DNA from 4 places in the Bradyrhizobium sp. USDA 3256 genome. Region 4 is predicted to be linked to each of the others. Evidence: predicted binding sites of a transcription regulator. Region 4 holds the regulator's gene; each other region holds the start of a gene.

Region 1 (7,994 bases), 4.8 Mb from region 4:
TTTCGAGGAGACCGGATCGGGGCATCCGGTGATCCTGGTCCACGAGTTCGCAGGCGACTTGCGCAGCTACGAGCCGCAGATGCGGCACTTCGGCAAGCGCTTCCGGACCATCGCCTACAATGCGCGCGGCTTTCCGCCGTCGGATGTGCCCGAGCAGGTCTCGTCCCTATTCGCAGGCGCGCGCCGCCGACGATATCCTGGCCGTGCTCGATCACATCGGCGCGCCCAAGGCGCATATCGTCGGCCTGTCGATGGGCGGCTTTGCGACGCTGCATTTCGGATTGCGTCACCCTGATCGGGCGCTGTCGCTGTGCATCGGCGGCTGCGGCTATGGCGCCGAGCTCGACAAGCGCGATGCGTTTCGCGCCGAGGCCGACGTGATCGCGAACATGATCCGCAAGGACGGCATGCCGGCCTTCGCCGAGCGTTACGCCTACGGGCCGACCCGCGTGCAGTACGAGAACAAGGACCCGCGCGGCCACGCCGAGTTCAAGACCATGCTGGCTGAGCATTCGGCGGTGGGATCGGCCAACACCCAGCAGGGCGTGCAGAAGGAGCGTCCCTCGCTCTACACGCTGGTCGACGAGATGAGGCGCATCAATGTGCCGACGCTGGTCATCACCGGCGACGAGGATTGGCCGTGCCTGCTGCCGGGCATCCTGATGAAGCAGAGCATCCCGTCGGCTGCGCTCGCGGTGATGCCGAACTGCGGCCACGCCATCAACATCGAGGAGCCCGACGAATACAACCGGATCGTCGGCGATTTTCTGTCGCAGGTCGAAAGCGGCCGCTGGCCACAGCGCGATCCGCGCGCGGTGAGTGCCTCGATCACGGGAATGAAGGATTAGGCCCGGACTCATTAAGGCGCAGCCTGATTGCCCCTAGTTGAACGAAGCCAAGGTAGTCGGCGGCAAGCCAGTCGTGGTGCGTAGCAGCCCGACGACGTTATTTGATCCTGTTGAAGTAGATCGGATCGCTGCGATTGCTGTTCGGCGGACGCCCGCGCTCCTTTCTGCGTCGCAAGCTCGCCGGCCGAACGCAACGCTGCTGGCATGGCCCCTGGTTCGGCGTTGATGAGCGGAAGCGGACGTCAACCCACCGACAATCACCGCAGTCACTTCTGAAGGGTAACAATTGCAAGATGCAGTTGAAAGCCACCATTGATCTAAATCAATTCAGATGGCGAAATGTCTGCGGCAGGTTGTGTCGCGTGGGCCGGTGCCGTGCTCAGGCCCCGGCCGGTGGCGCGCGCTGCCGTCCGTCATATTGGAAAGGGAGTATTTGATGCAAAGGCGATCGACTCAGAGCCCGCAGACCGTGACGAAGCGCGATTTTCTGCGGTCTGCCGCGTTGGCGGCGATTACGGCGACTGCCAGCAGTTCAACCTGGGCGCAGTCCGAGCGTCCGGGATTCTTCAAGGCCAAGGACATTGCCGAGGCCGGCTTCATCTATGGCCTGCCGATCGTGATGTCCTATGGTGTGATGTACGAGTACGCCGTCGACAAGTCGTCAGGGCAGTACAAGGCGCCGTTCAATACGCTGGTCAACGAGGCCCGCGTTTACACCTACGAAGATACCGCCGTCGTCACGCCCAACAGTGACACGCCGTATTCGTTTGCATGGCTGGACTTGCGGGCCGAGCCCATCGTCTTTTCGGTGCCGGCGGTCGATCCCAAGCGCTACTATTCGCTGCAGTTGATCGACCTTAATACGTATAATTTTGGCTATGTCGGTTCGCGCGCGACGGGCAGCGATGCGGGAAGTTATCTGGTCGCCGGCCCGCGATGGACCGGCGCGACACCGGCCGGCATCAAGAAGGTGTTCCGGTCGACGAGCGATTTCTGCCTGGCACTTTTCCGGACCCAGCTGTTCGACCCGGCCGATATTGAGGCCGTCAAGAAGGTTCAGGCCGGCTACAAGGCGCAGCCGCTTTCCAGCTTCCTGAATCGGCCCGCGCCGCCGCCGGCGCCGGCGCCTTCCTTCCCCAAGTTCGAGAAGGATCTCGTCCGCACCGAGTTCTTCGAATATCTGGACTTCGCGCTTCAATTCGCGCCGGCGCTGCCGGAGGAACGCTGGATCCGGGAGCAACTGGCACGGATCGGCGTAGGGCCAGGGAAGACCTTCGATTTCCGCAGCCTCTCGCTGGAAGACAAGGCCGAGATTCTGCTTGGCATGAAGGAGGGCGAGCGCAAGGTCAGCGAGACGGTGGCGAGCCTCGGCAAGGACATCAACGGCTGGCGCGTCAGCTCGGCGTTCGGTGACGCGGCATTCTTTCACGGCGACTGGCTCTTGCGCGCGGCAGCCGCGAAGGCCGGCATCTATGGCAACGACGCCGTGGAGGCCATGTATCCCCTGGGCAAAGTGGACGCCGATGGCAAGGAACTCGACTGCTCGAAGTCGAGCTACACGCTGACCTTCCCGGCGGAACAGTTGCCGCCGGTCAACGCCTTCTGGTCGGTCACGATGTATGACGGCAAGTCGCAGCTCTTGGTGAAGAATCCGATCAACCGCTACCTGATCAACTCGCCGATGTTGCCGCACTTGAAGCGCGGCTCTGACGGTTCGCTGACGATCTACATCCAGAGCAAATCTCCGGGAGCGGACAAGGAGGCAAACTGGCTGCCGGCGCCGGATGGTCCGATCTATGTGGTGATGCGGCTGTATTGGCCGAAAACCACGCCGCCATCGATTCTGCCGGCTGGTGAAGGGACGTGGAAGCCTCCCGGTTTCAAGCGCGTGTCCTAGCACCCGGTCTCGTATCGGCCGGATGCGCCCGCGCCGAAGCGCCGCCCGCCACAAGACCAGGCATCCGCGCTTTTCGGGACAACAATCCCGGAAGGCGCGGATTTATTTCGGGCGTGAGCAGCCGCGATTGCCGGCGGCGCACAACTAGTTCACGCGATTGATGACCGCTGCCGTCATCTTCAGCGCGATCCCTTCAATTCCAAGTCTTCTGATCCAAGCCTTCTGACCGAAGCCTTCTGACCGAAGCCGCGTCCACGGATAGCCGCTCGTGTCAGAGGCGTGACGTCTGCCATGCGCGCAAAGATTGATTCCCCGACGCTCGCTGCAACCGACGCAAACATCGGCGCACATCATCGTTCGTCGCATTCATTCGATCGACACAGCGCTGTCATCGGCGATGGATAACTTGTCGCAGGTCGACGTCATAAATCCTTCAAAAATAAAAGGGGCACTACGGTGAAAGCCAAATTTCTTTCGACGGTCGGAGTCTGTCTGGTTGCTGCCGCTGCGGTGATGTGCAGCGCCGCCGCCCAGGACGACAACAAGGGCAATAACGGCCACGATCATCATCCGCACGACATCCACACCCAAACGCCGATCAAGCATCTTGTCGTCATCTTCAACGAGAACCGCTCGTTCGATCACTACTTCGCAACCTACCCGGTTGCGACCAACCCGACCGGCTCGATTCCGTTCACGGCGAAGCCGCATACGCCGAAGGTCAACAATCTCGCCAGCGCCAATCTGTTGACCAATAACCCGAACAACAACCCGGCCAACGGCACCGGCGCGACCAATCCGTTCCGCCTCGACCGCACCCAGGCCAACACCAAGTCGCAGAACCACGCCTATACGCCCGAGCAGCAGGCGGTCGACAACGGCAAGGAAGACCTGTTTCCGAAATTCACCGGTCGCGGCACCGCCGGCGGCGTCGGCGCCTTCGGCACCAACGGGCAGGTGATGGGCTATTTCGACGGCAACACCGTCACCGCGTTCTGGAATTACGCCCAGAACTTCGCGATGAGCGACAACAGCTGGACCGACACCTTTGGTCCGTCGACGCCCGGCGCGCTCGAGGTGGTTTCCGGCCAGACCAACGGCGCACAGAACATCGTCGGTTCGTCATCGTCTATCGCCGACGGCCAGGGCGGCCTGACGCTGATCGGTGATACCGATCCTGCCTATGATGCCTGCTCGAGCACGACCAGCCAGGTCCTGATGACCAGCAAGAACATCGGCGACCTGCTCAATGCCGAGCAGATCAGCTGGGGCAGCTTCATGGGCGGCTTCGACCTGACGCTCAAGAACAGCAACGGCACCACCAACTGCGGCCGCAGCACATTCTCGAGCAACGTCAACGGCACCGTCGTGGACTACATCCCGCACCACGCCTGGTTCCAGTACTACAAGTCGACCGCCAACCCGACCCATGCGCGGCCGAGCTCGGTGAATGCGGTCGGACACACCTATGTGCCCGGCAGCAAGACGCTCGATCCGGCCAATCATGCCTACGATCTCGAGGACTTCTATGCTTCGGTGAAGACCGGCAACTTCCCGGCCGTCTCCTACATCAAGATGCCGGCCTATCAGGACGGTCATCCCGGCAACTCCGATCCGCTCGACGAGCAGGCCGGCAATGTCGAGCTGATCAACTTCCTGCAGAAGCAGAAGGAGTGGGGCGAGACCGCCGTCATCATCACCTATGACGACTCCGACGGTTGGTACGACCACCAGTACCTTGCACCGATCAGCGCCTCGTACGATCCGACCGCCGACCAGGTCAACGGTCCCGGCCAGTGCGGTCGCGGTATCGGCAAGCAGACGCAGCCGAACGGCCTCAACGGCCAGCCGGTGAACGGCCGCTGCGGTCCCGGTACGCGCGTCCCGTTCCTGGTGATCTCGCCCTTCGCCAAGCGGAATTACGTCAGCCACACCCGCATTACGCAGGCCTCCGTCGTGCGCTTCATCGAGGACAACTGGCTGCATGGCCAGCGTCTCGGCGGCGGCTCGTTCGACGACAACGTCGAATCGATCGCTGATATGTTCGACTTCGAGCGTGGGCACGGCCAGGATCACGAGTACCGGCAGGACACGCTGTTCCTCGATCCGACCGCCGGCACCGTCATCGTCAGCCCGCCGGATGATCACCATCACCACTAAAAGCCCTTCGGTTCTGATCCAATCAGAACCGAAGCTCTGCTTCCCGGCCTGACGCGTTACTCGCGCGAACTGGTCTCTGGTTCGCGCGAGAATGCTCTAACGACACTGGATCTGACATGAATGGCCGCACCTTGTGGCTTCTCGGCGCCGGCCTGCTGTGCATGGCCGGCACTGTTGCGGCCGTCGAGACGCAGGGACTTCCGGGGACCAATCCGCACCCGGTGCAGCTCAGGCGTCCGCCTGTCGCTCCGCTGTCCGCCATGGCGCAGCTCGGCCAGAAGATCTTCTTCGACGCATCGCTGTCCTCTTCGGGCGCATTGTCATGCGCGTCCTGTCACAGTTCGAACCACGCCTACGGGCCATCCAATGATGGGCCGGTGATGCTCGGCGGGCCCGCGCAATCCCGGCAAGGGACACGCGCCGTGCCGGGCCTGACCTATCTCGAGCGGCAGCCGAATTTCAGCATCGGGCCGGAAAAGGACGAAGACGACAATGTCGTCGACTTCGCGCAACTGGCCGCGCTCGGCCAGCAGGCTCCGCGCGCCAAGAAGGTCGCGACCGGGACTGCCGCCTCGGCGGTCAACATCGTGCCGCAGGGCGGACTGTTCTGGGACGGCCGCGCCGATACGCTGCAGGACCAGGCGATCTTTCCGTTGCTCGATCCCAACGAGATGGACGGCGGCAGCATCGAAATCGTGGCGCAGAAGCTGCGTCAGGCGAGCTATGCGCCGCGCTTCGCCGAGCTATTCGGTGCCGGTGTCTTCGACAATACGCGGCTGCTGGTCGCGGAGGCGATGTTTGCCGTCGCGCGCTATCAGGTGGAGGAGCCGAGCTTCCATCCCTACACAAGCAAGTTCGATTACTGGCTGGAAGGCAAGGCGCGATTGAACGAAAGCGAAGTGCGCGGCCTGCAATTGTTCAACGATCCGGACAAGGCCAATTGCGGCGGCTGCCATACATCGCAGCCGACCCGGGACGGTCTGCCGCCGCTGTTCACCGATCACCAATATGAGGCGCTCGGCGCGCCGCGCAACGCCGCGCTCGCCGGCAACCGCGATCCCGATCATTTCGATCTCGGGGTCTGCGGTCCGTACCGCACCGACATTGCCGAGCAGACGCAATATTGCGGGATGTTTCTGACGCCGACCTTGCGCAACACGGCGACGCGTCGCGTGTTCTTCCACAACGGGGTCTTCACCAGCCTCGAGCAGGTGCTCGACTTCTATAACTTCCGCGATACCAATCCGGAGAAGGTGTTTCCGCGCGGCGCCGACGGCGCGGTGCGCAAATACGATGACCTGCCGGAAAAGTATCACGGCAATGTCGACGTCAGCGATCCGCCGTTCGAGCGCCATCTCGGCGACACGCCCGCGATGACGGCGCAGGACGAGGCCGACATTATCGCCTTCCTGAAGACGCTGACCGACGGCTACCAGCCGGAGCGGTAAGACGTCGCGGCGTTCCATCGCGGAACCGAACCGCGAGTTGGCAGGGCTTCGTCATGCGCGCATAATGGGCGCATGAATGTCGTCGAAGGCAACGGTGCCAGAATCCCGGCAATCGGGCTCGGCACATGGGAGTTGCGCGGCCGGACCTGCGCCCGCATCGTCGAGCAGGCGTTGCGGCTCGGCTATCGCCACATCGACACCGCCCAGATCTATGACAACGAGCGCGAAGTCGGCGAGGGGCTGCGTGCCTCCGGCATCAAGCGCGACGACGTGTTCGTCACCACCAAGGTCTGGACCACGCATTTCATGGCGAAGGATCTCGAGCGGTCGGCGAAGGAGAGCCTGGCGCGGCTGCGCCTGACCGAGGTCGATCTGTTGTTGCTGCACTGGCCCAATGCGCAGGTGCCGCTTGCCGAGACGCTCGGCGCGCTGGCGCGGGTCAGGCAGGCGGGCCTGGCGCGGCATATCGGCGTCTCGAATTTCAACGTGGCGCTGATCGAGGAGGCGGTGGCGGCATGTCCCGAGCCGCTCTCCTGCGACCAGGTCGAGTACCATCCTTACCTGGATCAGGCCGACGTGATCGAGGCCTGTCGGCGCCACGGCATGGCGTTCGTCGCCTATAGCCCGATCGCGAAGGGACGGGTCAAGGGCGACCGCGCGCTGGCGCGGATCGGCGACCGCTATCGCAAGAGCGCTGCCCAGGTCTGCCTGCGCTGGCTGGTGCAGCAGAATGTCTCCGCGATCCCCCGCACCTCGAAGCTCGAACGCCTTCAGGAGAACATCGACATCTTCGATTTCGAGCTGTCGGTTGACGACATGCGCGAGATCTCGGCGATCGGGAGAGCTGACGCGCGATGACGGGCCCCGCGACGCATGGGGTCTTTGCCTGAGCATCAAGGTCTTGGGAAGCATCAAGTCTTGGAAAAATGGCTGGGTCCTGATCCGGATCATGCTAATGCCCCGCTGGCCGGTTGCGGCTTTGGACCGAATGGGGATTGAGGCAGGCGGGTTCCGGCCGGTATTGTAGCCCGGCGGGGAGAGACGTCACTGATGTGATCGAGTGGGATGAAGTTTCGGCCAAACGCGGATCTGATGGCGTCGGTGTTCGTGCACCTGATGCTGCTTGCGCTGATTTTCCTGTATTCGGAGGTCCATCAGTTCGATCCCGTCGCCGCTGACACGGTGCCGGTCGAGATCGTGACGCCGCAGGAGGTCGCCAAGTCCGAGGTCGAGACCAAGCCCGAACCGGCCCCGAGCCCGTCGCCGACGCCTGAGTTGCAGTTGCCGTCGCTCGATAAGCCGGTGGATTCAGCCAAGCCCGAACCATCGGCGCAGGCGCCCGCGCCACAGCAGAACGCGCCACAGCAACCGCCGCAGAAGCAGGCGCAGCCGCCCAAGCCCAACCCAACTCCGCAACAAGCCGCGGCTGCGCAGCCGGCGCCTCAGCCGCCACCGATGCCCCAGCCAATGGCGCAGCAACAGGCGGCAGCGTCGTCGCCTGCCTATGCGCAGCCCGAGCCCGATCTTTCGGTCAAATACAATGTCATGCTCGGCCTGCCGCCCGATATTTCCGTGAAGCCGCCCGCCGCCGCGCCGTCCGGCCCCGGACCCGGCAAGGACAATTTCGACGCAGCCGCCACC
Region 2 (7,994 bases), 2.2 Mb from region 4:
AACCTCAATCGAACCAGTTCCTTCCTCGCCGCGTCTCACCACGAGAAACGACGCGCCCTCGAGCCCGGCGCGCCGTTCGTCTCGCGCGCGATGCGGCGTTTTTCCGGAGGGATGTCATGTGTAGGATTGCGAATTATCTTGTGACCACCAGCCTGGTGCTGGCGGGTGCGCTGGTTGCCGGGCCGCTGCATGCGGCCAATCTCGATGCAGTCTCGCAGGTCGATGCCGTGACCGTCTACCCCGATGGCGCGAGCGTCACCCGCGTCATCACGCTGGATCTGCCTGCCGGCGACAGCACGCTCATAGCCAGGGATTTCCCGATGGGGCTCGATCCGTCCTCGCTGCGGGTCGACGGCGAGGGCGGAGCGAAGCTCACGATCGGCGCGATCGATACAAAGCTGCCGCAGCCCTTGCTGCCGCCAAATCTTTCCGAGATCGACAAGCGCATCGAGGCGCTTAACGATGAGCGCGCCGATTTGCAGGGGCTGATCAGCGCGGCCGAGGCGCGGCGCAAATTTGCCGAGCGCTTTGCCGAAGCGTCGCCCGCGGGTCTCGGCGAGAAGGGCGAGGCGCGTCCGCTCAGCGAGTGGCGTGCGGCGTTCTCGGCGGTGGCCGACGAGGTCGCAACCGCCGACAGCGCGATCCGTGACGCCGAGCGCAAGATCCGCGTGATCGACCGCGATCTTGCGCAGCTCGCAGCCGATCGCACGAGCAAGCCGCCGAGCAAGGTCGAGGTGCGGATCGACGTCGCCTCGCAGGCGGTGACCAAGGCGACCTTACGGGTCACCTATGCGGTTCCCAACGCCCGGTGGGTGCCGCTCTATGACGCCCGGCTCGACACCGGCGCCAGGGACCGCAAGCCCGCGATCGAGCTGGTGCGCCGCGCCGAGATCACCCAGTCGACCGGTGAGGATTGGTCGAACGTGGCGCTCGTCGTCTCCACCGTGCGGGTCGCGCGCGGCGGAAACGCGCCCGACCTCCGCTCGCTGATCGTGCAATATCCGCAACCGCCGCGGCCGCTGGCGAAGCTTTCGGGAGAGGCCAGCATGCGGGCGCGCGAGGCGCTGGCACCTGCGCCAGCCGCCGACGCGGTTCAGCAGTTCCGTTTTGGTGGGGGACGCATGGACGAACTGGAAGCCACCGCCGAGATCGGAGCTTTCCAGGCCACCTTCAAGATCCCCGGCCGCGTCAGCGTTGCCGCCAATGAGGGCGCAAAGAGCCTGCGTATCTCGACGGCGACCATCACCCCCGATCTCGCGGTTCGCGCCGTTCCGGTGATCGACCCGACCGCTTTCCTGGAAGCGAGCTTCGTGCAGGCCGACGATGCGCCGTTGCTGCCGGGACAGGTCTCGATCTACCGCGACGGCATCTTTGTCGGCCGCAGCCGGATGGCCACCGCCGCCAAGGACGAGACCGTGCGGCTCGGTTTCGGCGCCGACGACAAGGTCAAGATCGAACGCACGGTGGTGAAGCGCAACGAGGGCTCCGCCGGCCTGATCGTGACCACGTCGAAAACCGACGAGCGCGCCTTCAAGACCACGGTGCGCAACGGCCACGACTTCCCGATCAAGGTCGCGATCCAGGACCAGCTGCCGGTCAGCGAGAACGACGATATCGTGGTCGAGATGCTGCCGTCGTCGACGCCGGCGACAACGACCAATCTGCGCGACAAGCGCGGCGTGCTGGAATGGGCGTTCGAGGCCAAGGCCGGCGAGGTCCGTGATATCAATTTCGCCTGGCGGATGCGCTGGCCCAAGGACAAGGGCGTCGTGATGGTGCCGGCGGGCTAGAGCCCGTGCCGGGCTCTAGCGTTGTTGCTTGACGCGTCTTCTTCACGCGAACCGGAACCCACTTCGCTTGAAAACGCTATGAGGACCTGCGTCATCTACCGATGACAACCCTCCCGATCTCGGGCATCACTTTGCCAAAGGCAACAAAGCCTGAGATCGGGAGGATTCATGAGCTACCAGCACATCGTCGTCGATGATCCGCGTCCGCGCGTCCGCCGCATCACGCTGAACCGCCCCGAGAAGCGCAACGCGCTGAACAATCGCCTGCGCGGCGAGATCTTCGAGGTGCTGGAACAGGCCGACCGCGATCCCGGGATTTCGATCTCGATCCTGCGCGGCGCCGGACCCTGCTTCTCGGCGGGCTACGATCTCTCCGCCGACAACCGCGTCGACCAGCCCTACCATTCGGCATCCGGCCCCGGCCAGTGGTCGCGCCATGTCGTCGAGGGCTGGTTCTCGATCTGGGATCTCGCAAAGCCTGTGATCGCGCAGGTACACGGCTATTGCCTCGCCGGCGGCACAGAGCTCGCGACCGCCTGCGACGTGGTCTATGTCGCCGACGACGCCCAGATCGGCTATCCGCCGGTGCGGCTGATGAGCCCGCCCGACATGCAGTATCACCCGTGGCTGGTCGGCATGCGCCGCGCCATGGAATTGATGTTGACGGGCGACGCGATGTCCGGCCGCGAGGCCGCCGAATGGGGCTATGCGACCCGGTCGTTTCCGCTCGCCGAACTGGAGGCGAAGACGCTCGATTTCGCCGAGCGCGCGACGAAGGTGCCGATCGAGCTGCAGCAGCTCAACAAGCGCAGCGTCCACCGCGCCATGGAAATCATGGGCGCCCGCGCCGCGATACGGGCCGGCACCGAGATCCAGGCGCTGGCCTTCACGACCGAGGCCAGCAAGGCCTACATGGCGGGCTTCCGCCGCGACGGCGGCAGCGTGAAGGCCCAGCTCGACCAGCGCGACACGACGTTCGGAGATTACCGGACGAAGAAGGAGTGACGTGGCTTGCCGCGCGCGCTGACCGGTGCGGCGATAATGGCCGGCTTAAATTCGCTGTCATGCCCCGCCTTGAGCGGGGCATCCAGTACGCCGCGGCTTGTCCGCCAAATTCGGACGTCAATACTGGGTCGCCCGGCCGAGCCGGGCAACGACACTGTTGTGATCGGCGAGAGCGGCCCCTTCACTTCGACTTCAGGAACTCGCCGACTTCGAGCAGCACGAACTCGTCGTCATCGGCCTTGTTCGGGTCGCGGCTCGAGGAGAATGGCAGGTTGTTGTCGTTGCCGACGATGATATGGGTCTCGTCGACCCGATCGACGTTCTCGATGGTGAAGAAGGGGAAGGTGTAGACGCCGTCGTTGAGCGGCTTGCGCGCCTTCTTGTTCGGATCGCGGATCTTCATCAGGTCGATATAGGCGATCTTGCGCACCGGCTTGCCGACATTGGCGTCGGACAGCTCGATCTTGTAGACGCGCTTGAACTTGGCGAGGTCAGGAAAACAGTTCTCGCCGCGCTGGCCTTGCGGGCAGGCCTTGTCGGCGGTGCCTTCGCCATTGTCGCGCTCGATCACGAGGCCCTGGGCCGGGTCGATCATGTTGAAGTCGCCGATCGCATTGCCGTTCTGCTCGAACACATACTGCCAGTAGCGTCCGGTGAACTTCTCCGCCGCGACGTCGAATTCCAGGATGCGCGAGGCTTCCTTGCCGTCGACCTTCTCCCAATCCTTCTTGTCGGCATCCCACAGCGGCCCCTCGAGCAGGCCGTAAAGGAACTTGCCGTCCTTGGAGGAAGCAAAACCTTCATAGCCCTTGGAGCGGCGCAGGTTGACGTTGGTGTAGCTGGCGCCGGGCGCACCGGGCGACTGCACCGCCCAGTGATCCGGTGAGCGCACCGGCTTGCCGTCGGCGACGGTCTCGAATACGGCGAGGATCTTGCCGGTCTTGTCGGCCTTGAGGATGTAGGGCCCGAACTCGTCGCCGATCCAGAAAATCTCGTTGATGATCTGGAAGCCCTCGGTGTCGAAATCGGCACCGGTCAAATAGCGCTTGGCGGTGTCCTCGTGCACGATGCGGAACGGCACCTTCCTGTCGGGATCGTGCAGGAACACGGTTTGCTGACGCTCGATCTTGCCGCTCGCCCAGTCGATCTTGTGCCGGTTCAGATACAGCATCGAGTCCGCCGAGTTGTAGCGCGAGCCCATGCCGTTATCGGTGATCACCCAGAACGAGCCGTCGGGCATCACCTTGATGCCGGAATGGCCCTGCAGCGGCTGGCCCTTGAACGGCAGCGACACGCCGGTCGGCCGCTCATAGGACTTGCCCATCACGGTGCCGATGGCGTCGACGCGCTTGCCGGTGGTGTATTTGCCCGAGCTCTTCAGATCATCAGGGGCGTCGGCGGGCGCGTCGATGAAGCTCTCTGCCGGCATCACGGCGTGTCCTGCCAGCGTCGCCGGGAATTCGCCCTCACCCTGCGCGAACGCCGATGTGGTGAGCAGGATCGAGGCGACGGAGCAGAGCAGGGACAGGCGCATGGTTGATCTCCCAAAGGATAAACGATGCGGTGTTCTCCGAGCCGCCTGTTACAGCCGGCTGACAGTTTTGTGAACCGCGGATGTTGCGGCGGGATAAGGCTTGCGGCGTTACGTCGCCTCTCACTCGCAATCCCATCCTGAGGAGGCCGCGCGGCGGCCGTCTCGAAGGATGGCCGCGAGCAACAGCCGGGCCTCGTGGTTCGAGACGCGCGTACCGCGCTCTCACCATGAGGGTCTAAACGGGCCGCATGGTCTGCGGCAGCAGGAACGGTACGCCGTTTCCGGTGTAGGCGATCGCAGCGTCGATCTCGAAGATCTCGCGCAGCGTCTCGGCCTTCATCGCCGCCGTGCGGTCGCCGTCGACGGCAAGCCGGCCGCGGTGCAGCAGCAGGATGCGGTCGGCGAACCGCATCGCGAGGTTGAGGTCGTGCAGGATCGCGATCACGGCGGTGCCGCGCGCGGCGCGGCGCCTCGCCGTTTCGACCAGGTCGATCTGGTGCCGCAGATCGAGGCTCGAGGTCGGCTCGTCCAGCAGCAACAGCCCGGGTCCATGCAGCGCTTCGCCGCAGGCGAGCTGCACCAGCACGCGGGCGAAATGCGCCCGCTGCTGCTCACCGCCCGACAGCGTCGGCAATTGCCTGAAACGGAAACGCGCGAGCCCGACCTCGTCGAGTGCCGCCTCGACCAGCGCCCGCGTGACGGCACGCGGACTTTCGCCGGCGCCCATGCTGACGATTTCCTCGACGGTGAACGGGAAGGTGACGTTGACGTGCTGCGACAGCATCGCGCGGTGCTGCGCCAGCGCGCGTGGTCCGTAGGTTTGCAGGTCGCGCTGCCTGAGTCGGATCGCCCCGCGCGACGGGCGCAGGTCGCCCGACAGCATCCGCAGCAGCGTCGATTTGCCGGCGCCGTTGGGACCGACGATCGCGACCATCTCGCCGGCGCCGATCTGCAGCGACACCGCGTCGACCAGATCAGTGCCGCCGACCGTCATCGATACCGACTGCGCTTCGAGCAGGGCCGTCATAGCGACACCAGCCCGCGCTGCCGCAGCAGCATGGCGAGGAAGAACGGCGCGCCGATCGCCGCGGTGAGGATGCCGATCGGCATTTCCGCGGGTGCCACGATGGTGCGCGCCACGGTGTCGGCGCCGACCAGGAGGATGGCGCCGAGCAGTGCGGACGCCGGCAGCAGCAGCCGATGCGCGGGCCCGATCACCAGCCGCAACAGATGCGGCACCACGATGCCGACGAAACCGACCACGCCGCAGACCGAGACCGCGACCCCGGTCATCGCCGACACCAGCACGATCGAGATCCGCTTCAGCCGTTCGACGTCGACGCCGCTGTGGAACGCCTCCGCCTCGCCGAGCACCAGCACGTCGAGCCCGCGCGCGATCGAGAGGCAGGCGGCCAGCGCGACCGCCAGCACCGGCGCCAGCGCCGTGAGCTTGCTCCAGGTCGCGCCGCTGAGCGAGCCGAGCAGCCAGAAGGTGATGTCGCGGAGCTGGCGGTCGTCGGCGACGAACACCAGAAGGCCGATGCCGGCATTGGCGATCGCGGCGATCGCAAGCCCGGCCAGCAGGAAGATCGCGATCGATGTCCGGCCGCCGCGGCTGGCGATGCCGTAAAGCACGATGGTCGTGATCAGCGAGCCGGCAAAGGCCGCGATCGGCAGCAGCTGGTGTTGCAGGAAGCGCAGGCTTTCGCCGAGATGGCTGTCGGTGAACACGATCGCGGCCGCCGCGGCAAACGCGCCGCCGGAGGAGACGCCGACCAGCGCGGGGTCGGCGAGGGGGTTGCGGAACAGGCCCTGCATGATCGCGCCTGATACGGCAAGGAGTCCGCCGACCATCGCCGCCGCCGCGATCCGCGGGATGCGGATCGACCACACCACGAGTTGGTCGCGTGCAAGCAGCGGGTTGGCGACACCATCAGCCCAAAGCCCAAGCGCTGCCGGAAGCCGCGCCATTGGAATCCCGGCGGCCCCGACCGTCAGGGCGACCAGGGCGGCGCCTGCGAGCGCCGCAAGCAGGCAGAGCAGGGTGAGTGTCGCGGCCGGCCGCAGCGACATGCCGGCGCGCCGTTGTTTCGCACGCCCGCGGCGCTCAGTCAGCACGCTCATTGCCGACAATTCGCGGTCAGCGCTGCCGGCTTGAAGTTGTCAGCCTCCGGCGCCAGCGCCGGATAGAGCTTGACCGAGAGGTCGCGTGCCGCGGCCGCGGTGCGCGGCCCGAAGCCGAGCAGATAAAGGCCTTCCATCGCGATGAAGGCCTTGTTGGCCGCGACCGGCGTCAGCGCGAAGGCCGGATGCGCGAACACGGCATCCGACGTCAGCGAATCCTTGCCGCGATCGATCGACAGCACGACATCCGGTTTCGCCGCCACGATGGCCTCGTCATTGACCGGCTTGTAGCCGTCGTAACCGTCGATGGCGTTGACGCCGCCGGCAAGCCGGATGATCTCGTCCGCGGCGGTCTTGTGGCCCGCCGCCATCGCCCGGCCATTCAGCAGCGACATCACGAACATCACGCGCACCGGCTTGGTCACCCTGGCACGCAGCGCGCGCAGTTGCGCGAGATCGCCCTCCACCGCCGTGGTCAGGCAGGCGGCGCGCGGATCGGCGCCCATGGCGTGGCCGACCAACCTGATCTTCTCGACTAGCCCGGCCTCCGAGAACGTCTCCGGCACCAGCACCAGCGGCACCTTGGCCGCCTCCAGCACGTCCATGGTCTCCTTCGGCCCGGAGCCCTGCACTGCGAGCACCAGCGACGGGTGCAGGCCGAGCACGCCCTCCGGCGACAGCTGGCGCATGTAGCCGACGTCGGGCTTCTCGCGCAGCGCAGCCGGCGGGTAGAGGCTGGTCGCATCGACGCCGGCGATGCGGTCCTCGAAGCCGAGCGCATAGAGGATCTCGGTGATCGCGCCTCCGATCGAGACGATGCGCGACGGATTGTCGATCACGACGTCGCGGTCGCGCGCGTCATGCACGGTGATGCCCTCGGTTGCCACTGCTTCGATCGGCAGCAGGCAGGAGAAGGCGAGCAAAGCGAGCGTGCGACAAATTGTCATCGGGGCCGTCACTTGGTCAGGATCAGCTTGTTCTGCGAGGTCAGCCGCAAGCGGTAGTGCTCCTCGCCATGCATGATGATGATCTCGCGCTCCGCAGCGAACAGGTCGCGGCTGTCGAGACGATTACCGCGCATGATCAGTGTTTTGGCTGCGCCGGATGCAGGCTCGGTCTGCTTTCCGGCTGCGCCGATATTGTCTCCGGAAGCTGCGGACATATTGTGGTGTTGCGCCTGCGAAAATTTTCAAATGGTGTTTGCTTGTATAAGCGGGCGAAGGCGCATTCCAACGGCAGCACTTTACAATCGATATAAACAGCGCCGCCGCATTCTTGACCGTTTTGTTGCCGGCTCGTAACCAATCCTCACGCGATGCAAGCCGGTGGCTTGCATCGCGACGTAGCCAGCAAGCCGCTCGTCAGAGAGCGCACGCCAGCCAAACCAGAAAGCGATGATCAGGCTGGGGCTAGAATGGCTGACGGGGCTAGGGTTTCGTGCGCCCTGATTTTGGGCGCGTCGGTGTTTTCATTTGCGGCAGCACTGCCGGAACGCGGCTTCGCGCAGACCGCCGATCCGCCGGCTGCGCGTCCTTCCAGCG
Region 3 (7,994 bases), 6.0 Mb from region 4:
AAATTCGATTCTTTTCGCAGGCGCAGCCGCGGCGTTCTCGGGCATTACGCATCCCCCAATGTTGTCCGTTTTGCCCATAACCTAGAGCATGATCCGGAAAAGTGCGAAGCGGTTTTCCGGAAGCGCCATGCTCAAACGGGCGGAAGCGCGATGACGACTAACCCGATCTCATCGCGCGTTGGCGGGTCTCACTCAAAGCCATTGGGCATATTGGCTTTCGCAAGCGCCGCAGCGCGTGCCTTCATCCAGCCATCGAGGAAGGCCTTGTCGTCCGACGGTGGGTTCGACTTGCCGTAATCCGTCCAGGCGGCGGCCAGCACCTCCTGGCGCTTGTAAAGAGCGTTGTTGTGCGCCTCCTGCTCGTCGCTCCAGTGGCCGGTTTCCTTGAGCGCCTTCACCGCGCCGGGATGCACGGGAACGACCCAGTTCTTGGTCTGCCGGTCGGCGCCGAGCCCGGCGGCGCCGGGCGCCGAATCCTTGTAGGCGTCGTAGTTGACGATCATCGCCTTGGTGATCGCATAGATCTGGTCGACCGGCTGCGCAGCATAGGCGACGAAGATCGGGTAGGGGTAATTGCCGAGCTGAATCGGCTTGTCCGGCGAGATGCCGGCGCCGCAGGTTGCGGTTTGTGGGAAGAAGAACGAGCCGACCTTTTTCACCCGTGCCCAGCCTTCCTTGTCGTCGGCGGGCAGCGGCGGCCACATCAGGCCGCGCGGCGAGGTCTCGGCTTCCTTGGCGGGGCCGGTGATCGTGGTGCCGAAGGCGGCATCGGTGTCGTTGTTGATCAGGCCTTTCCACATCGCGCCGTAGCTTGCGAACTCGACGATCTTGACATCCTTCTGGGTGAGGCCGCCGAACGCGAGCATCGCGAGCGAGTTCTGGTTCAGCGCCGGCGAGCCGACCACGAAGCCGACGCGCTTGCCGCGAAGGTCTTTCATTTCCTTGACGCCGGCATCGGCCGCCACGCCGAGCGCGCCGCAATTGCAGTCGACCGACGACAGCATGAGCTGCAGCGGCTGCGGGCCCCACTCCTTGGCGCCGAACTCGAACACGCCTTCCTGTGCGAAATAGGTACCCGATCCCATCGCCGAGGAGACCGCGCGCTTGGCGCGCAGGGGCGCGAGCCGCGCGACGTCATTGCCGGCCGGCAGCACGCGGACGTCGGTGCCGTATTTGTCCTTCATCATCTTGCCGACGCCGACCGCGATGTTGAAGCCGGCGGCGCCGGTGTCGTAGGCGGTCACCGCCATGGTCGGCGGCAGCTTGATGTCCTCGGCCGAGGCGGGCAGGGCAGCGAAGATCGAAATGCCGGCAAGTGCGGCAGGCGCGAGCGCCATCAGCCGATGGATCATAATTCCTCCCTTTGTTTCGCTGTGCGAAACTTTTCCGGGCGGGATGATTGCATCGTGATCCGGCGATGGCAACGCTACCTCCGGCGCAAGCCGGCGATTTCGGCAGCTGCATCACCGGACAGATTGTCGCGGCTGGACTGGAAGGACGGGATCTCAGGTCTCGACGATCGCGACCGCCTGGCCTTCGGCGATGACATCGTCGATCTTGACCAGAATCGACTTGATTTTGCCTGCTGCAGTCGACGTGACCGGTATTTCCATCTTCATCGCTTCGACGAACGCAATCTCGTCGCCATCGCCGATGCTGCTGCCGGTCTCGACAGGAAGCGCGCAAACGCGCCCGGCAACTTCGGTCACAACCTTGATATCTGGCATTCCACTCTCCGATACCGTCTTGCGGAAATTTCATCCGGCGAACGGCTTTTTGTTGTGGCGGCAGATTGCCTGAGGTAGCTTCTTCTGCAAGTGGAATTTTATTCCGCAGGACGGAATGGAGCCAAGCAAATGGGAAGGCGCTCGGAACGGCTTAGCAGGCAGGGAATGCTCGCCAGCGAGACAGGCGATGGCGATGTCATCCAGGTGGTGTCGCGCGCCTTCGACGTGTTGCGGTGCTTCGAGGGACACGAGGCCCGGCTCGGCAATCTCGAGATCTCGAACCGCTGCGGTTTGCCGCGTTCGACGGTGTCGCGGCTGACGCACACGCTGACGCGGATGGGACAGCTCGTCTATCTGCCGCGCGACCAGAAATATCGCATCGGCCCGAGCGCGGTCGCGATGAGCACCACGATGATGAAGGGGCTGCAGCTGCGCAATCTGATCCGGCTGCGCCTGCAGGATGTCGCCGATCAGTTGCCCGGCACGGTGGGCTTCGTCATCCCCGACCGCTTTCACCTGGTCTATCTGGAGTTCGCCCGCGCGGCGAACGCGCTCGGCCTGCATGAGGCCACCGGCAGCCGGATCTCGATGGCGACCACCGCGGCCGGCCACGCCTACACGGCCGCGCTCGATCCCGCGGTCGGCGACGCGCTGATCGCGGAGATGGAAGGCGAGTTGCCCGACAGCGCCAAGATGCTGACGCCGCGCATCGAGGCCAACCGCCGGCATTTGCAGGAGCACGGCTACGTCGTCGCCTGCGGCCTGTGGAGCCCGCACATCAACGGCGTCGCGGTGCCGCTGTGGTCGCCGCAGTACCAGACCTATGTGGTCACCACGATCGGCCTGCTCTCGGCGATGTATGACGAGGCGCGGCTGCATCGCGAGGTGGCGCCGCAAATGGTCGAGCTCGCGGCCGCACTCGGCAGCCTGCTCGAAGGCGCCGACGGCGACATCTTCAGCAATCGGATCGAACGCAAGTCGCTTCCGGTGACCGCCCATAACAACAACAAAATCATCAAGACGGGAGCAGTGAATGAACTGGAAGCCGGAACTCGACGACCTCGCCCGCCGCGAAGCGTTCGCGCGGGAGATGGGAGGCGTTGACAAGGTCAAGCGGCAACGCGACCAGGGCCGGCTCACGGTTCGTGAGCGCATCGACAAGCTCGTCGACCAGAACAGCTTTCACGAGGTCGGTGCCATCTCCGGCATCGCCGAATATGACGAGAGCAACGAACTCAAGCGCCTGACGCCGGCGAACTGCGTGTTCGGCCGCGCCAGGGTCGACGGCCGCACCGTGGTCGTGGTCGGAGACGACTTCACCGTGCGCGGCGGCTCGGCGGATGCATCGATTTCCGCCAAGCCGCTCATGGCGGAGGAGATGGCGCACGACTTCCGCCTGCCGATCGTTCGCGTGATCGAGGGCTCCGGCGGCGGCGGCTCGGTGAAGACGATCGAGACCAGGGGCGCGGCCAATCTGCCCGGCGGCGTCGGCGGCACGCGCTGGTACTGGTACACGACCGCCAATTTGGCCCGCGTGCCGGTGGTCGGTCTCGGGCTCGGCTCGGTCGCGGGCCTCGGTGCCGCGCGGCTCGCCGCCACGCATTACTCTGTCATGACCAAGAGCTCCGCGATGTTCGTCGCCGGCCCGCCGGTGGTGAAGCGCCTGGGGCAGGATCTGACCAAGCAGGAGCTCGGCGGCGCCGACATCCAGACCCGCGCCGGCGCGATCGATCAGGCCGTCGAGACCGAAGAGGAGGCGTTCGACTACGCGCGGCGCTTCCTGTCCTATCTGCCGCCGTCGGTCTACGACCTGCCGCCGACCATTCCCTGCACCGACGATCCGGAGCGTGCCGAGGAATCGCTGCTCAAGGCCGTGCCGCGCAACCGCCGGCAGGTCTACAAGATGCGGCCGATCATCGATGCCGTCGTCGACAAGGGCTCGTTCTTCGAGGTCGGCACCAATTTCGGCCGCCCGATCATCACCGGATTGGCGCGGATCGAGGGCAGGGCGGTGCTGCTGCTCGCCAGTGATCCGTTCCACTATGGCGGCTCGTGGACCGCGGACGCCTGCCAGAAGGTGGTGCGCTGGGTCGACTTCGCCGAGACCTTCCATCTGCCGGTGGTCTACCTGATGGATTGCCCGGGCTTCATGATCGGGCTCGAGGCGGAGAAGACAGCGACCATCCGCCATGGCGTGCGGGCGATGGCGGCGGTCAACCAGAGCACGGTGCCGTGGTGCACCATCATCATCCGCAACGCCTTCGGCGTCGCCGGCGTGGTGCATCAGCCGGCCAACCGCTTCTCGATGCGTTACGCGTGGCCGTCGGCATATTGGGGCTCGCTACCGCTGGAGGGTGGCATCGAGGCGGCCTATCGCGCCGAGATCGATGCGGCCGCCGATCCCGCGGCCAAGCTGCGCGAGATCGAGGATCGCCTCAACAAGCTGCGCTCGCCGTTCCGCTCGGCCGAGAAGTTCTGGGTCGAGGAGGTGATCGATCCGCGCAAGACGCGTTCGGTGCTCTGCGAGTTCGCGCGTCTCGCCGAACCGATCCGCAAGGCCGGGCCGCCGAGCAACATGTCGACGCGGCCGTAAGGCTTTCACGCCGTCATTCCGGGGCGGTCCGCAGGACCGAACCCGGAATCTCGAGGTTCCGGGTTCATGCTTCGCATGCCCCGGAACGACATGTCTTATTCACTCTCCCGATGCACGTCGTGGATCACGATGCCCATGCCGTTCTCGGGCATCTTGATCCATTCGCGCCGCTTCAGCGAGCGCTTGGTGTCCTCGTGCCCGCTCACCCAATGCTCGCGCATCGAGGTGCCGGAGAATTCGTGGTCCTTGGCGTCGCCCTCATAGGCCTTCTGCTGATAGATCAGCTGCAACAACGTGATGCCCGGCAGCCGGGCGTTTGCCTTCTTGAGCTGGCGCTCCTCGTCCGAGAGCTGACCGTCGGGGATTTTTCCCAGCGCGTTGTGCAGGGCGGTGCGCAGATTGTAGGTCTTGCGATAGACGTCGGTGTTGTAGCGGGTGCGCGACGAATACATGATGTCCTTGTGCCGGGCCATCACGTCCTGGATGTCGCGCGGCAGCGCGCCGCGCGCCGAGAATAGGTCGACCTGGAACACCAGCGAATTCATGTTGTCTTCCTGGTCGAGCAGATGCTGCAGCGGCGTGTTGGACACGATGCCGCCGTCCCAGAAATGATCGGTACCGACCTTCACCATCGGCAGCGCCGGGGGCAGCGCGCCGCTCGCCATGATGTGCTCGGGGATGATCTCGTCATGGGCATTGTCGAAATAGATGAAGTTGCCGGAGAGCACGTTCACTGCGCCGACCGCGAAGCGTATCTTCTTGGAATTGATGCGGTCGAAATCGACCAACTCAAGCAACGACTCGCGCAGCGGCGTGGTGTCGTAGTAGCTGGTGGCGGTGCGCGCGCCGGCCGGGCTGAACCACGGATTGCTCTGATGCGGGGTGAAGAAGCCGGGTTGTCCGAGCGTCGTCGTCAGCCATGAGCTGGTGAGGTTGCGGGCCTTGCGGAAGACGTCGCCGTCCGGCGTGTAGTGCCAGATCTTGCGGCTGGTGATGCGATCCCAGAACGTGTGCAGCCGCTCGAGCCGCTTTTCGGGCGGATTGCCGGCGATGATAGCCGAGTTGATTGCGCCGATCGAGACGCCGCACACCCAATCGGGCTCGATGTTGGATTCATGGAGCGCCTGATAGACGCCAGCCTGATAGGCACCGAGCGCGCCGCCGCCCTGCAGGACCAGAGCCACGCGATCGCAGCCTTCCGGACGCCAGCCCGGTGTCGCGTGATCGATATCGTCGAAATGCGGCGTTCGCGCGTCCATATCAGACACTCCAGAATTTGCGGCGAGAATTCAGCGCGCCGATGACGCCGTGATGACAAATGCAACGCCCGCGCTCGGCGCATCCGGCATGCCCGCCTGCATGGTTAGCATTGGCCTCATCAACGAAACGCGAGTCACGCAAGCGCAACCGCGGTCATGTACCTGACGGAAATTCCTCACATCGCTGTCAATCTCGGCCGCTAGCTTTCGCGCAAACTTTTCAAACACGAGGTTATTTGCGATGCGCAGGGAAGATCTGCTCAAGCTTCCGTCGATGCCGGCCGCCGGCCCGAGCTATCCCGCCGGTCCGTATCGCTTCATCGATCGCGAATTCCTCGTCATCACCTATGAGACCGATCCGGAGTTGATCCGCGCCGGCCTGCCCGAGCCACTGGAGCCGATCGAGCAGGCGATCGTGCATTACGAATGGATCAAGATGCCCGACAGCTCCGGCTTCGGCAGCTACACCGAGTCCGGCCTCGTGATCCCCGCGCGCCTGCATGGCGAGGAGGTCAACTTCGTCTGCCAGATGTATCTCGACGATGATCCGCCGATCGCGGCCGGCCGCGAGATCTGGGGCTTTCCGAAGAAGTACGCTCATCCGAAGCTCGAGATCGTCAAGGACACGCTGACCGGCACGCTGGAATATGCCGGCCAGCTCGTTGCGATGGGCACGATGGGCTACAAGCACGAGAGCATGGCGGGCAATGGCGACGTCACCCGCGCGACGCTGTCGAAGACGCAAGTTAATCTGAAGATGATCCCCGGCGTCGACGGCCATCTCGAGGTCTGCCAGCTGGTCGCGATCAACCTGACCGACATCGTCGTCAAGGGCTCCTGGATCGGACCCGGCCGGCTGCATTTGGTGCCGCACGTCAATGCACCGGTCGCCGATTTCCCGGTCAAGCGTGTCGTCGGCGCGCATCACTTCCTCGCCGACCTGACGCTGCCGTTCGGCCGCGTCGTGCACGACTACAACAAGGAGGCCGCGGAAGCGGCGGCGCCGACCGGTCTTGCGGCCGAGTAGGGCGGTCGCTGACATAAAACTGTAACAGGCGCGTCCTCCTATGTTGCGTCGAGGGGACGCGCTTGCTCAGCGTTGCGCGTGGGCGAGGTCTTGAACATGTCATTTCGCGCGGTTGCGTTACCGATTGCCTTGGGGGCGGGCCATGCTGGCTGATCCACCTCCCGCTCCGGCAGGGTCGCTGCTGACCCGTGAGGCGGTCCCCGGTCTGGTCTGGGCGTTCCGCCTGCATCACGACGGCCGTGCCGAGGCGCTTCCGATCGATGCGCCGATCGAGCCGAGCCATGACGGAAGGCTGTGGCTGCACTTCAACCTGACCGACGTCCGCACCCGGGCATGGCTTGCCAACATGCACATCCCGCAGCTCGCGCGGGACCTGCTGCTGTCGAATGACAATTTCCAGCAGATCCACGTCGTCGACAATTGCGTCTACGGCGTGTTTTCCGATCTGGTGCGGGATATCGACGCCGCGACCGGGGAGACCGGCTTTCTCCGCTTTGCGATGACCGAACGCCTCCTGGTCAGCGGCCGCCATCAGGCGCTGTGCTCCGCCGATGCGACGCGCCGCGTGCTCGAGGGCGGCCATCGCGTCGGCAGCGTCGCGGCGCTATTGGAAAAGATCGTCGACGAGATCGCCGACACCATGGACCGCATGACGGACAAGATCGGCACCGATATCGATGCGATCGAGGAGCGGGTGCTCGCCGAGGATACCGGATCGGAGCTGCGCAAGAATCTGAGCCGGATGCGCCGCACCTGTGTGCGCCTGCATCGCCAGCTCGCCGGCCTGCGCGTGCTGTTTCACCGGCTCGAGCAGAAGAACACCGACAATCTCAGCCCGGCGCTGCGGCTGCAGGCCGGCAAGCTCGCGCAGCGGCTCGACGGTCTCGACCACGACATCGTCGAACTGCACGAGCGCAGCCGCCTGCTCGAGGAGGAGCTGCGCTTCAAGCTCGAGGAGGAGAGCAACAAGCATCTCCACGCCTTGTCCGTCGTCACCATGATGCTGCTGCCGCCGACGCTCGTCACCGGCATCTTCGGCATGAACACCAAGGGATTGCCGTTGACCGACGTCGACAGCGGGTTCTTGGTCGCGGCCGGCCTTCTGATTGGGTCGGCGCTGCTGGCTTATCTGCTGATGCGGCGGCTCGGCATCGTCAAATAGTGCGAGCGCACCGCGGCATTCCCGATGTGCAGAGTTCTTTCCCGCGCGATGTTGGTGGCCGCGGCCCTTGCGCTCGGCGCGCCGGCGAATGCCGAAGACAAGCCGATCGCCGAGCGGATTGCTGATACGCGGGCTGCACTCGAGGAGGCCGGCTACCAGTTCAGCCTGACCTATATCGGTGAGGGGTTTTCCAACGTCTCCGGCGGTGTCAGCAACGGCGCGGCCT
Region 4 (7,994 bases):
GCTCGATCAGGATGCCGGCGGTGTGCGGACCGATCGCCTTCTTCACCGCCTCGATGTCGCCATGCGGCACCTGGTCGAAGCCGTCCATCGGCGGCCCGAAGCCCTCGAGATATTTCGCCGAGCCGGTCGCCGCCAGCGTGCCCAGCGTGCGGCCGTGGAAGGCGCCCTCGAAGGTGATGATGCGGTAGCGCTCGCCGTGGCCCTTGGAGAAGTGATAGTGGCGGACCAGCTTGATCACGCCCTCCATCGCTTCCGCGCCGGAATTGCAGAAGAACACGAAGTCGGCAAAGCTCTGCTCGCACAGCCGCGCGGCAAGCGCCTCGCCGTCCGGGCTCTTGAACAGGTTCGACATGTGCCAGAGTTTGGTCGCCTGCTCCTGCAGCGCCTTGACCAGATGCGGATGCGCATGCCCGAGCGCGTTGACCGCGACGCCCGAGGTGAAATCGAGATAGCGGTCGCCGTTGGTTGCGATCAGCCAGGCGCCCTCACCGCGCTCGAAGCCGAGATCGACCCTGGCGAAGACGGGGAGCAGATGCGACGTGGCAGCGTTGGTCATGGCGATCACTGACGGTTTGAAGCCGACAATTGCCGCGCGCCTTGACGCCAGCGCAGCAACGGCCAGCTTCGGAAAACAAAACGGCCGCCTTTGCGGGCGGCACGTGGCGGGCATTCTATGCTGCGGTCAGTAAGTGTCAATCGCCACGAAGTGGCCTTCCTGCAATGCGAAACGAGCGCAATCCGGAGCATTCCGGTGCGGTGGAAAAGCCTCATCGAAATGCTTAACTGTGTGGGAACATGTGGACGCACGGCCGCGGACTCTTGCGCCTGAGTCACGCCATATTGTAGCGTTTGGCCTGTCGGGTACGACATCTCGTGCGGCGGTACTGGACCCTCTAAGTAGCCTTCGTGTCTCGCGTAAACGTTCGGGCGCAACACCGTGCCCGGCGAGGGCTAAGGGATTCTGGCCGCAGGGATATTTGTCCAGATTGGCTCGCAGCGCCGCTCCAACGATTGGCCGGCGCTACGCGAAGGGAAGAATGCGATGACTGTATTGACCTGGTCCGACGATCGCGTCGAGCAGCTGAAGAAGCTCTGGGAGTCCGGCCTGTCGGCCAGCCAGATCGCGGCGGAACTTGGCAATGTGACGCGAAACGCCGTGATCGGCAAAGTGCATCGGCTCGGCCTCTCCGGCCGCGCCAAGGCGCCCTCCACGGCCGCGCCGCGGCAGCGCAAGGCTCGCCCCGCCCAGCACATGATGCGGGTGGCGCGACCGGTCTCGCGCGGCAACACCGCGCTGGCGCACGCCTTCGAGGTCGAAATGGAGCCCGATCCGATCTCCTACGACAATGTGGTGCCAATGAGCCAGCGGCTCTCGCTGCTCGAGCTGAACGAGGCCACCTGTCATTGGCCGGTCGGCGATCCCTCGAGCCCGGAATTCTTCTTCTGCGGCGGCAAGGCGCTCGCCGGCCTGCCCTATTGCGCGCATCACTCGCGCGTCGCCTACCAGCCCGCCGCCGATCGCCGCCGGCCGTCGGCGAAACCGCAGATCAAGTGAGCACTCGGGAAAACGTCGGAAGACCTCAAAAACAAATCCCCGCGAAAGCGGGGATTTTTTTGTGTGACGCAGCCCGGCTATATCACCAGCGTCGTCCCGGTGCATGCCGGGACCCATACGCCGCGGCCGGCGCAATCGGCAAGCGGCCAGACGGCTTTCTAACAACGCCCATTGGTGGCTATTGATCCCGGCTTTCGCCGTGTTGCGGTTTATGAATGCCGCTTGGCCGTTACGGCTGCGGCTCGGCCTTGGCAAAGCGGTCATCGAGCGCGTAGCCGGCGCCGCGCACGGTGCGGATCGGGTCCTGCTCGCGGCCGGGATTGAGGAGCTTACGCAGACGGCCGATATGCACGTCGACGGTGCGCTCATCGATGTAGATGTCGCGGCCCCAGACGCTGTCGAGCAGTTGCTCGCGGCTGAAGACGCGGCCGGGATGCTCGAGAAAGAATTCGAGCAGGCGATACTCGGTCGGCCCGAGATCGATCGGACGGCCCGAGCGCGCCACGCGGCGCTTCTCGCGGTCGAGCTCGATGTCGCCGTAGGTCAACACGGTCGCAAGCCGCTCCGGGCTGGCGCGGCGCAAGAGGCCCTTCACCCGCGCCAGCAGCTCCGGCACCGAGAACGGCTTGACGATGTAATCGTCGGCGCCGGTGGCAAGCCCGCGTACGCGCTCGCTTTCCTCGCCGCGCGCGGTCAGCATGATGATCGGAAGTTGCTTGGTCTCGGGCCGCGCCCGCAGGCGGCGGCACAGCTCGATGCCGGACAGGCCCGGCAGCATCCAGTCCAGCACCACGAGGTCGGGAACGCGCTCCTTCAGGCGGGTGTCGGCATCGTCGCCGCGCCCGACCGTCTCGACATCGTAGCCTTCCGCATCGAGATTGTAGCGCAACAGCGTCGTCAGCGCTTCCTCGTCTTCGACTACCAGAATGCGTGCGCTCATCGGTTTAAGTTCTTTCTCTGTGGTGATCCGTTGCCCAGACGCAAACCGAAACGCTTACTTCCTTGAGCATAGTCCCCGCGGAAACGAGTTGTCGAAGGACAATCCGGTTCCGCGCTTGCCGATCAAGCCTCAGCTGCCCGGCACCGTGGTGGCAAAAGTGGTCATGTCGCCCTTCGGGCGCTTGTCGGTGATCTGCTGGCCCTCGATCATGTAGAATACGGTCTCGGCGATATTGGTGGCGTGATCGCCGATCCGCTCGATGTTCTTGGCGCAGAACATCAGATGGATGCAGAACGAGATGTTGCGCGGATCTTCCATCATGTAGGTGAGCAGTTCGCGGAACAGCGAGGTGCAGATCGCATCGACCTCCTCGTCGCCCTTCCAGACGTTCATCGCCGCCGGCAGGTCGTGCGCGGCATAGGCGTCGAGCACCGACTTGACCTGCGACAGCACGAGGTCGGTCATGTGCTCGAGGCCGCGGATCAGCTTCAGCGGCTGGAAATCGCTCTCCAGCGCCGCGACGCGCTTGCCCATGTTCTTGGCGAGGTCGCCGATCCGCTCGAGGTCGGTGGCGACGCGCATCGCGCTGACGATCTCACGCAGGTCGATCGCCATCGGCTGGCGGCGCGCGATCGTCAGCACCGCGCGCTCTTCGATGTTGCGCTGCAGATTGTCGATCTCGATGTCGGCGGCGACCACGCGCTTGCCGAGCGCGACGTCGCGACGGATCAGCGCGTCGACCGACTCGGTAATCATCCGTTCGACCAGGCCGCCCATCTCGGCGACCAGGCGGGTCAACTCCTGCAGGTCGCTGTCGAATGCCTTGGCGGTATGTTCAGAAGCCATCGCTTGTCTCCCTCAACCATGGTCCCGGGGATCATGGTTTCGTGTCCTGAATTTTAGCATGACCTGATCGGAAAACCGGTTGCCACTTTTCCGGATCATGCGCCGGTCAACCGAACCGGCCGGTGATGTAGTCCTGGGTGCGCCGATCGCTCGGTGAGGTGAAGATCTTGTTGGTGTCGTCGAACTCGATCAGCTCGCCGAGATACATGAAGGCGGTCTTGTCGGAGACGCGCGCCGCCTGCTGCATGTTGTGGGTGACGATCGCGATCGTGTAGTCCTCGGAGAGCTCCTGGATCAGTTCCTCGACCTTGGCGGTCGAGATCGGGTCGAGCGCCGAGCACGGCTCGTCGAACAGGATCACCTCGGGACGCACCGCCACGGTGCGCGCGATGCACAGCCGCTGCTGCTGGCCGCCGGAGAGCGACAGGCCGGAGGCGTTCAGCTTGTCCTTGACCTCGTTCCACAGCGCGCCGCCGCGCAGCGCCTTCTCGACCCGGTCGTCCATCTCGGACTTCGAAATCTTCTCGTAGAGGCGGATGCCGAAGGCGATGTTCTCGTAGATCGTCATCGGGAACGGCGTCGGCTTCTGGAACACCATGCCGACCCGCGCGCGTAACAAATTAAGATCGAGCTTGGGGTCGAGAATGTTGGTCTGGTCCAGCATCAGCTGGCCGACCGCGCGCTGGCCCGGATACAGGTCGTACATCCGGTTGAAGATGCGCAGCAGGGTCGACTTGCCGCAGCCGGACGGGCCGATGAACGCCGTGACGCGGTTGGTGCCGAGCGTAAGGTTGATGTTCTTCAGCGCGTGGTGCTCGCCGTAATAGAAGTTGAGGTTTCGCACCGTGACCTTCGGCGGCGCTTCCGGCAGCGGAACCTGGGGAACGTGGCCTGCGGCAGTCGTGGAGACGGAAAGCTCGGTCATTTTGCGGCCCTTTCGGCACCAAGGATACGCGCGCCGATATTCAACGCGAGCACGGTGAATGTGATGAGCAGCGCACCGCTCCACGCCAGCTCTTTCCAGTAGGCGTAGGGGCTCTGCACGAAGTTGTTGATGGTTACCGGCAGGTTGGCCATCGTCTTGGTCAGATCCAGGCTGAAGAACTGGTTCGACAGCGCGGTGAACAGCAGCGGCGCGGTCTCGCCAGCGACGCGGGCGGTCGCCAGCAGCACGCCGGTGATCAGACCCGATCGCGCAGCACGATAAGCGATCCGCTTGATCACCAGCGAACGCGGCAGGCCGAGCGCGGAGGCGGCCTCGCGCAGCGGATTGGGCACCAAGAGCAGCATGTCCTCGGTGGTGCGCAGCACGACCGGGATCACGATCACCGCGAGCGCGAGGCTGCCTGCGATCGCCGAGAAGCCGCGCATCGGCACCACCACCGCACCATAGATGAACAGGCCGATGATGATCGAGGGCGCGCTGAGCAGGATGTCGTTGATGAAGCGGATCACCGAGGTCAGCTTGTCGTGCTTGCCGTATTCGGCGAGGTAGGTGCCGGCGAACAGGCCAAGCGGCGCGCCGATGCCGACGCCGATCACGGTCATGATGACCGAGCCGACGATGGCGTTGAGCAGGCCGCCTTCGGTCGAGCCGGGCGGCGGCGTGTTCTGGGTGAACAGCTGCACGCTGAGGCCGGCAAGGCCGTTATAGAGCAGCGTGATCAGAATCAGCGCCAGCCAGGTGACGCCGAACAGCGCGGCGCCGACGCAGAGTGCGCGGATGACGATGTCGCTGCGGCGGCGGGATTTGTAGATCGGGTTCATGGCGTTACTTCCCCGCCTTCTTTTCAAGCCGCATCAGCATCAGCCGCGCGCCGGCGAGCACGAAGAAGGTCAGCACAAACAGCAGCAAGCCGAGCAGGATCAGGCCGGACTGGTGCAGGCCGTCGCTCTCGGCGAATTCGCTGGCGATCGCCGCCGAGATCGTGGTGCCAGGCGCGAAGATCGACGACGAGATGCGGAACGAGTTGCCTATGATGAAGGTCACCGCCATGGTCTCGCCGAGGGCGCGGCCGAGCGCCAGCATGATGCCGCCGATCACGCCGACGCGGGTGTAGGGGATCACGACGCTGCGGACGACCTCCCAGGTTGTGCAGCCCATGCCGTAGGCGGCCTCCTTCAGCACCGGCGGCACGGTCTTGAACACGTCGACCGAGATCGCGGTGATGAAGGGCAGCACCATGATCGCAAGGATCAGCGCGGCGTTGAACAGGCTGAGATAGGACGGCGGGCCGGCGAACACCGCGCCCAGCACCGGGACGCCCTCGAAGATCCGGATCATGAAAGGCTGGAACGTGTTGGCCAGGAACGGGCCGAGCACGAAGAAGCCCCACATGCCGTAGATGATCGAGGGAATGCCGGCGAGCAGCTCGATCGCGATGCCGATCGGGCGGCGCAGCACTTGCGGGCAGAGCTCGGTGAGGAACACGGCGATGCCGATGCCGACCGGAATGGCGATCAGCATCGCGATGACCGAGGTGATCAGCGTGCCGTAGATCGGGCCGAGCGCGCCGAGCACCGGCGGATCGGCCGAGGGTGCCCAGCGCTGCGTCCAGAGGAAGGCGAAGCCGTATTCCTTCATCGCCGGCCAGGCGCCGACGATCAGCGACAGGATGATGCCGCCGAGGATCAACAGAACCGAAATCGCCGAGATGCGGGTGATCCAATAGAAGGTGAGGTCACCGAGCTTAAAGGCGCTGAGGGCCTTGGCGCGATCGTAAGGTCCCGCGGCTTCCATCACATCGCTCTGAACAGCCATGTCTGCCACGCCAATCCCCTCTTTAGTATGCAAAAGCCACGCAAACCGCTACGCCCCGAAGCGATCTTCATTGACGCATTTGGCCGGGCGTCGTCGTTCCAGCCACGCCCCTTGAGGCGCGAACCCCGGCCTCGATCCCGCGCTTGTTGCCGCGGTGATGGAGACCGGGTCTTGGTCGCTCGACCTGTGCCGCGATCGAGTCGGCACAGGTCCTGTCGCAGCGTCGGACTTAGCTCTTGATGTCCGACGACCAGGTCTTCTCGATCAGCTTGACGACCGAGTCCGGCATCGGGATGTAGTCGAGCTCTTCGGCCGCCTTGTCACCCTTCTCGAAGGCGTATTTGAAGAACTTGAGCGCTTCCTGCGAGGCCGCCTTGTCGGTCGAGTCCTTGTGCATCAGGATGAAGGTCGCCGCGGTGATCGGCCAGGAGGCCTCGCCCGGCTGGTCGGTGAGGATCACGTAGTAGCCGGGAGCCTTGGCCCAGTCGGCATTCGAGGCGGCAGCCTGGAAGGCAGCCATGGTCGGCTGCACGGTCTTGCCGGCCTTGTTGACCAGCCCGGTGTAGGTCAGCTTGTTCTGCTTGGCGTAGGCATACTCGACATAGCCGATCGCGTTCTTGGTCTGGCTGATGTTGCCGGCGACGCCTTCGTTGCCCTTGGCGCCGACGCCGACCGGCCACTCGACCGCGGTGCCGGAACCGACCTTGGACTTCCAGTCGGCGTTCGACTTTGAGAGATAGTCGGTGAAGTTGAAGGTGGTGCCCGAACCATCCGAACGGCGCACGACGGTGATCGCGTCGCCCGGCAGGGTCAGCTTCGGATTGAGCTTGGCGATCGCCGCGTCATTCCACTTGGTGATCTTGCCGAGATAGATGTCGCCGAGCACTTCGCCCGACAGGACCAGGTCACCCGGTTTGATGCCTTCGAGGTTCACGACCGGGACTATCGCGCCCATTACCATCGGCCACTGCACGAGACCGTCCTTCTCGAGCTGCTCGTGCTTGAGCGGCGCGTCGGTGGCGCCGAAGGTCACGGTCTTGGCCTGGATCTGCTTGATGCCGGCGCCGGAGCCGATCGACTGGTAGTTCAGACCGTTGCCGGTCTCCTTCTTGTATGCGTCAGCCCACTTCGAATAGATCGGGAACGGAAACGTCGCGCCCGCGCCGGTAATATCGGCAGCGAAGGCCGACGTCGAAGCGGCGATCATGCCGGCTGCGACGATTGCTTTGATGAAATTCATGGGTGGTCTCCATCCTGTGAGCGAAGCGCCGAATGCGCCCGATCGCGCTCACGCCGGTCCATCTAGGAGCGGTCGGTGCTGCTTTTACGAAGGTTGGATGACAGTTGGATGACAGCGCTAAGCTTCTGAAAACGCTTAGCTTTGAGTTGGTAACGGGGTCTTCGGCCGGGGAAAACACGCGGTAAAAGTGGCGCCGTTCCTCGGCACGCTCTCGATCAAAAGACGCCCGCGATGACGGTTAAGAATATGTTTCACCAGCGATAATCCGAGGCCCGTTCCGCCCTGGTTGCGGCTGTCGCCGACGTCGACCCGGTAGAAGCGCTCGGTCAGCCGCGGCAGGTGCTCCGGGGCGATGCCGGGGCCGAAATCCCGTACCATGACACGGATTTCGGGGGCCCCCTCGCCCGATGCGCCCGAAACGGCCTGATTCAGCGACACTATGACGCGGCCCCCGGAGGCGCCGTATTTGAGGGCGTTCTCGATCAGGTTCTCGAACAGGCGGAGCAGTTCCTCGCGGTCGCCGGCGATCATGACCGGGGCCTGAGGCAGGTCGACCTCGATCTCGACCTGGCGCTCGCTGGCCAGTGCCTCGAGCCCGTCGGCGACCTGGCGGATGATCGGCACGATGTCGATCGAGGCCTCGGGCCGCACA

Evidence for each region. Region 4 encodes PhoB, which activates phosphate uptake and scavenging genes when phosphate is short. Its sites were predicted from a motif close to TGTCATNNANCTGTCAT; they were not measured.
Region 1: a site for PhoB is predicted at 3,166-3,182, ahead of ACVWY5_RS19720 (phospholipase C). Genes of this name have one in related genera too.
Region 2: a site for PhoB is predicted at 4,377-4,393, ahead of ACVWY5_RS32470 (esterase-like activity of phytase family protein). Genes of this name have one in related genera too.
Region 3: a site for PhoB is predicted at 5,621-5,637, ahead of ACVWY5_RS13830 (acetoacetate decarboxylase). Genes of this name have one in related genera too.

What each region holds. Positions count from the first base shown of each region.
Region 1 covers NZ_JBSSAE010000002.1:3,811,670-3,819,663, reverse strand. Annotated here, with positions in the region: gene ACVWY5_RS19730 (alpha/beta fold hydrolase) at 120-848, shown strand; gene ACVWY5_RS19725 (DUF1254 domain-containing protein) at 1,285-2,745, shown strand; gene ACVWY5_RS19720 (phospholipase C) at 3,259-4,905, shown strand; gene ACVWY5_RS19715 (cytochrome c peroxidase) at 5,022-6,353, shown strand; gene ACVWY5_RS19710 (aldo/keto reductase) at 6,426-7,211, shown strand; gene ACVWY5_RS19705 (hypothetical protein) at 7,419-7,994, shown strand, end outside.
Region 2 covers NZ_JBSSAE010000002.1:6,446,123-6,454,116, reverse strand. Annotated here, with positions in the region: gene ACVWY5_RS32480 (mucoidy inhibitor MuiA family protein) at 117-1,790, shown strand; gene ACVWY5_RS32475 (enoyl-CoA hydratase-related protein) at 1,959-2,795, shown strand; gene ACVWY5_RS32470 (esterase-like activity of phytase family protein) at 2,977-4,329, opposite strand; gene ACVWY5_RS32465 (heme ABC transporter ATP-binding protein) at 4,565-5,356, opposite strand; gene ACVWY5_RS32460 (iron chelate uptake ABC transporter family permease subunit) at 5,353-6,453, opposite strand; gene ACVWY5_RS32455 (hemin ABC transporter substrate-binding protein) at 6,450-7,400, opposite strand; gene hemP (hemin uptake protein HemP) at 7,409-7,615, opposite strand; gene ACVWY5_RS32445 (TonB-dependent hemoglobin/transferrin/lactoferrin family receptor) at 7,868-7,994, shown strand, end outside.
Region 3 covers NZ_JBSSAE010000002.1:2,618,117-2,626,110, forward strand. Annotated here, with positions in the region: gene ACVWY5_RS13800 (TRAP transporter permease) at 1-45, opposite strand, end outside; gene ACVWY5_RS13805 (TAXI family TRAP transporter solute-binding subunit) at 189-1,352, opposite strand; gene ACVWY5_RS13810 (acetyl-CoA carboxylase biotin carboxyl carrier protein subunit) at 1,506-1,727, opposite strand; gene ACVWY5_RS13815 (IclR family transcriptional regulator) at 1,857-2,831, shown strand; gene ACVWY5_RS13820 (acyl-CoA carboxylase subunit beta) at 2,761-4,320, shown strand; gene ACVWY5_RS13825 (patatin-like phospholipase family protein) at 4,416-5,579, opposite strand; gene ACVWY5_RS13830 (acetoacetate decarboxylase) at 5,821-6,606, shown strand; gene ACVWY5_RS13835 (transporter) at 6,749-7,768, shown strand; gene ACVWY5_RS13840 (carbohydrate porin) at 7,817-7,994, shown strand, end outside.
Region 4 covers NZ_JBSSAE010000002.1:8,608,824-8,616,817, reverse strand. Annotated here, with positions in the region: gene ACVWY5_RS42470 (aspartate aminotransferase family protein) at 1-556, opposite strand, end outside; gene ACVWY5_RS42465 (GcrA family cell cycle regulator) at 1,043-1,555, shown strand; gene phoB (phosphate regulon transcriptional regulator PhoB) at 1,785-2,495, opposite strand; gene phoU (phosphate signaling complex protein PhoU) at 2,625-3,341, opposite strand; gene pstB (phosphate ABC transporter ATP-binding protein PstB) at 3,448-4,266, opposite strand; gene pstA (phosphate ABC transporter permease PstA) at 4,263-5,108, opposite strand; gene pstC (phosphate ABC transporter permease subunit PstC) at 5,113-6,102, opposite strand; gene pstS (phosphate ABC transporter substrate-binding protein PstS) at 6,332-7,342, opposite strand; gene ACVWY5_RS42430 (ATP-binding protein) at 7,478-7,994, opposite strand, start outside.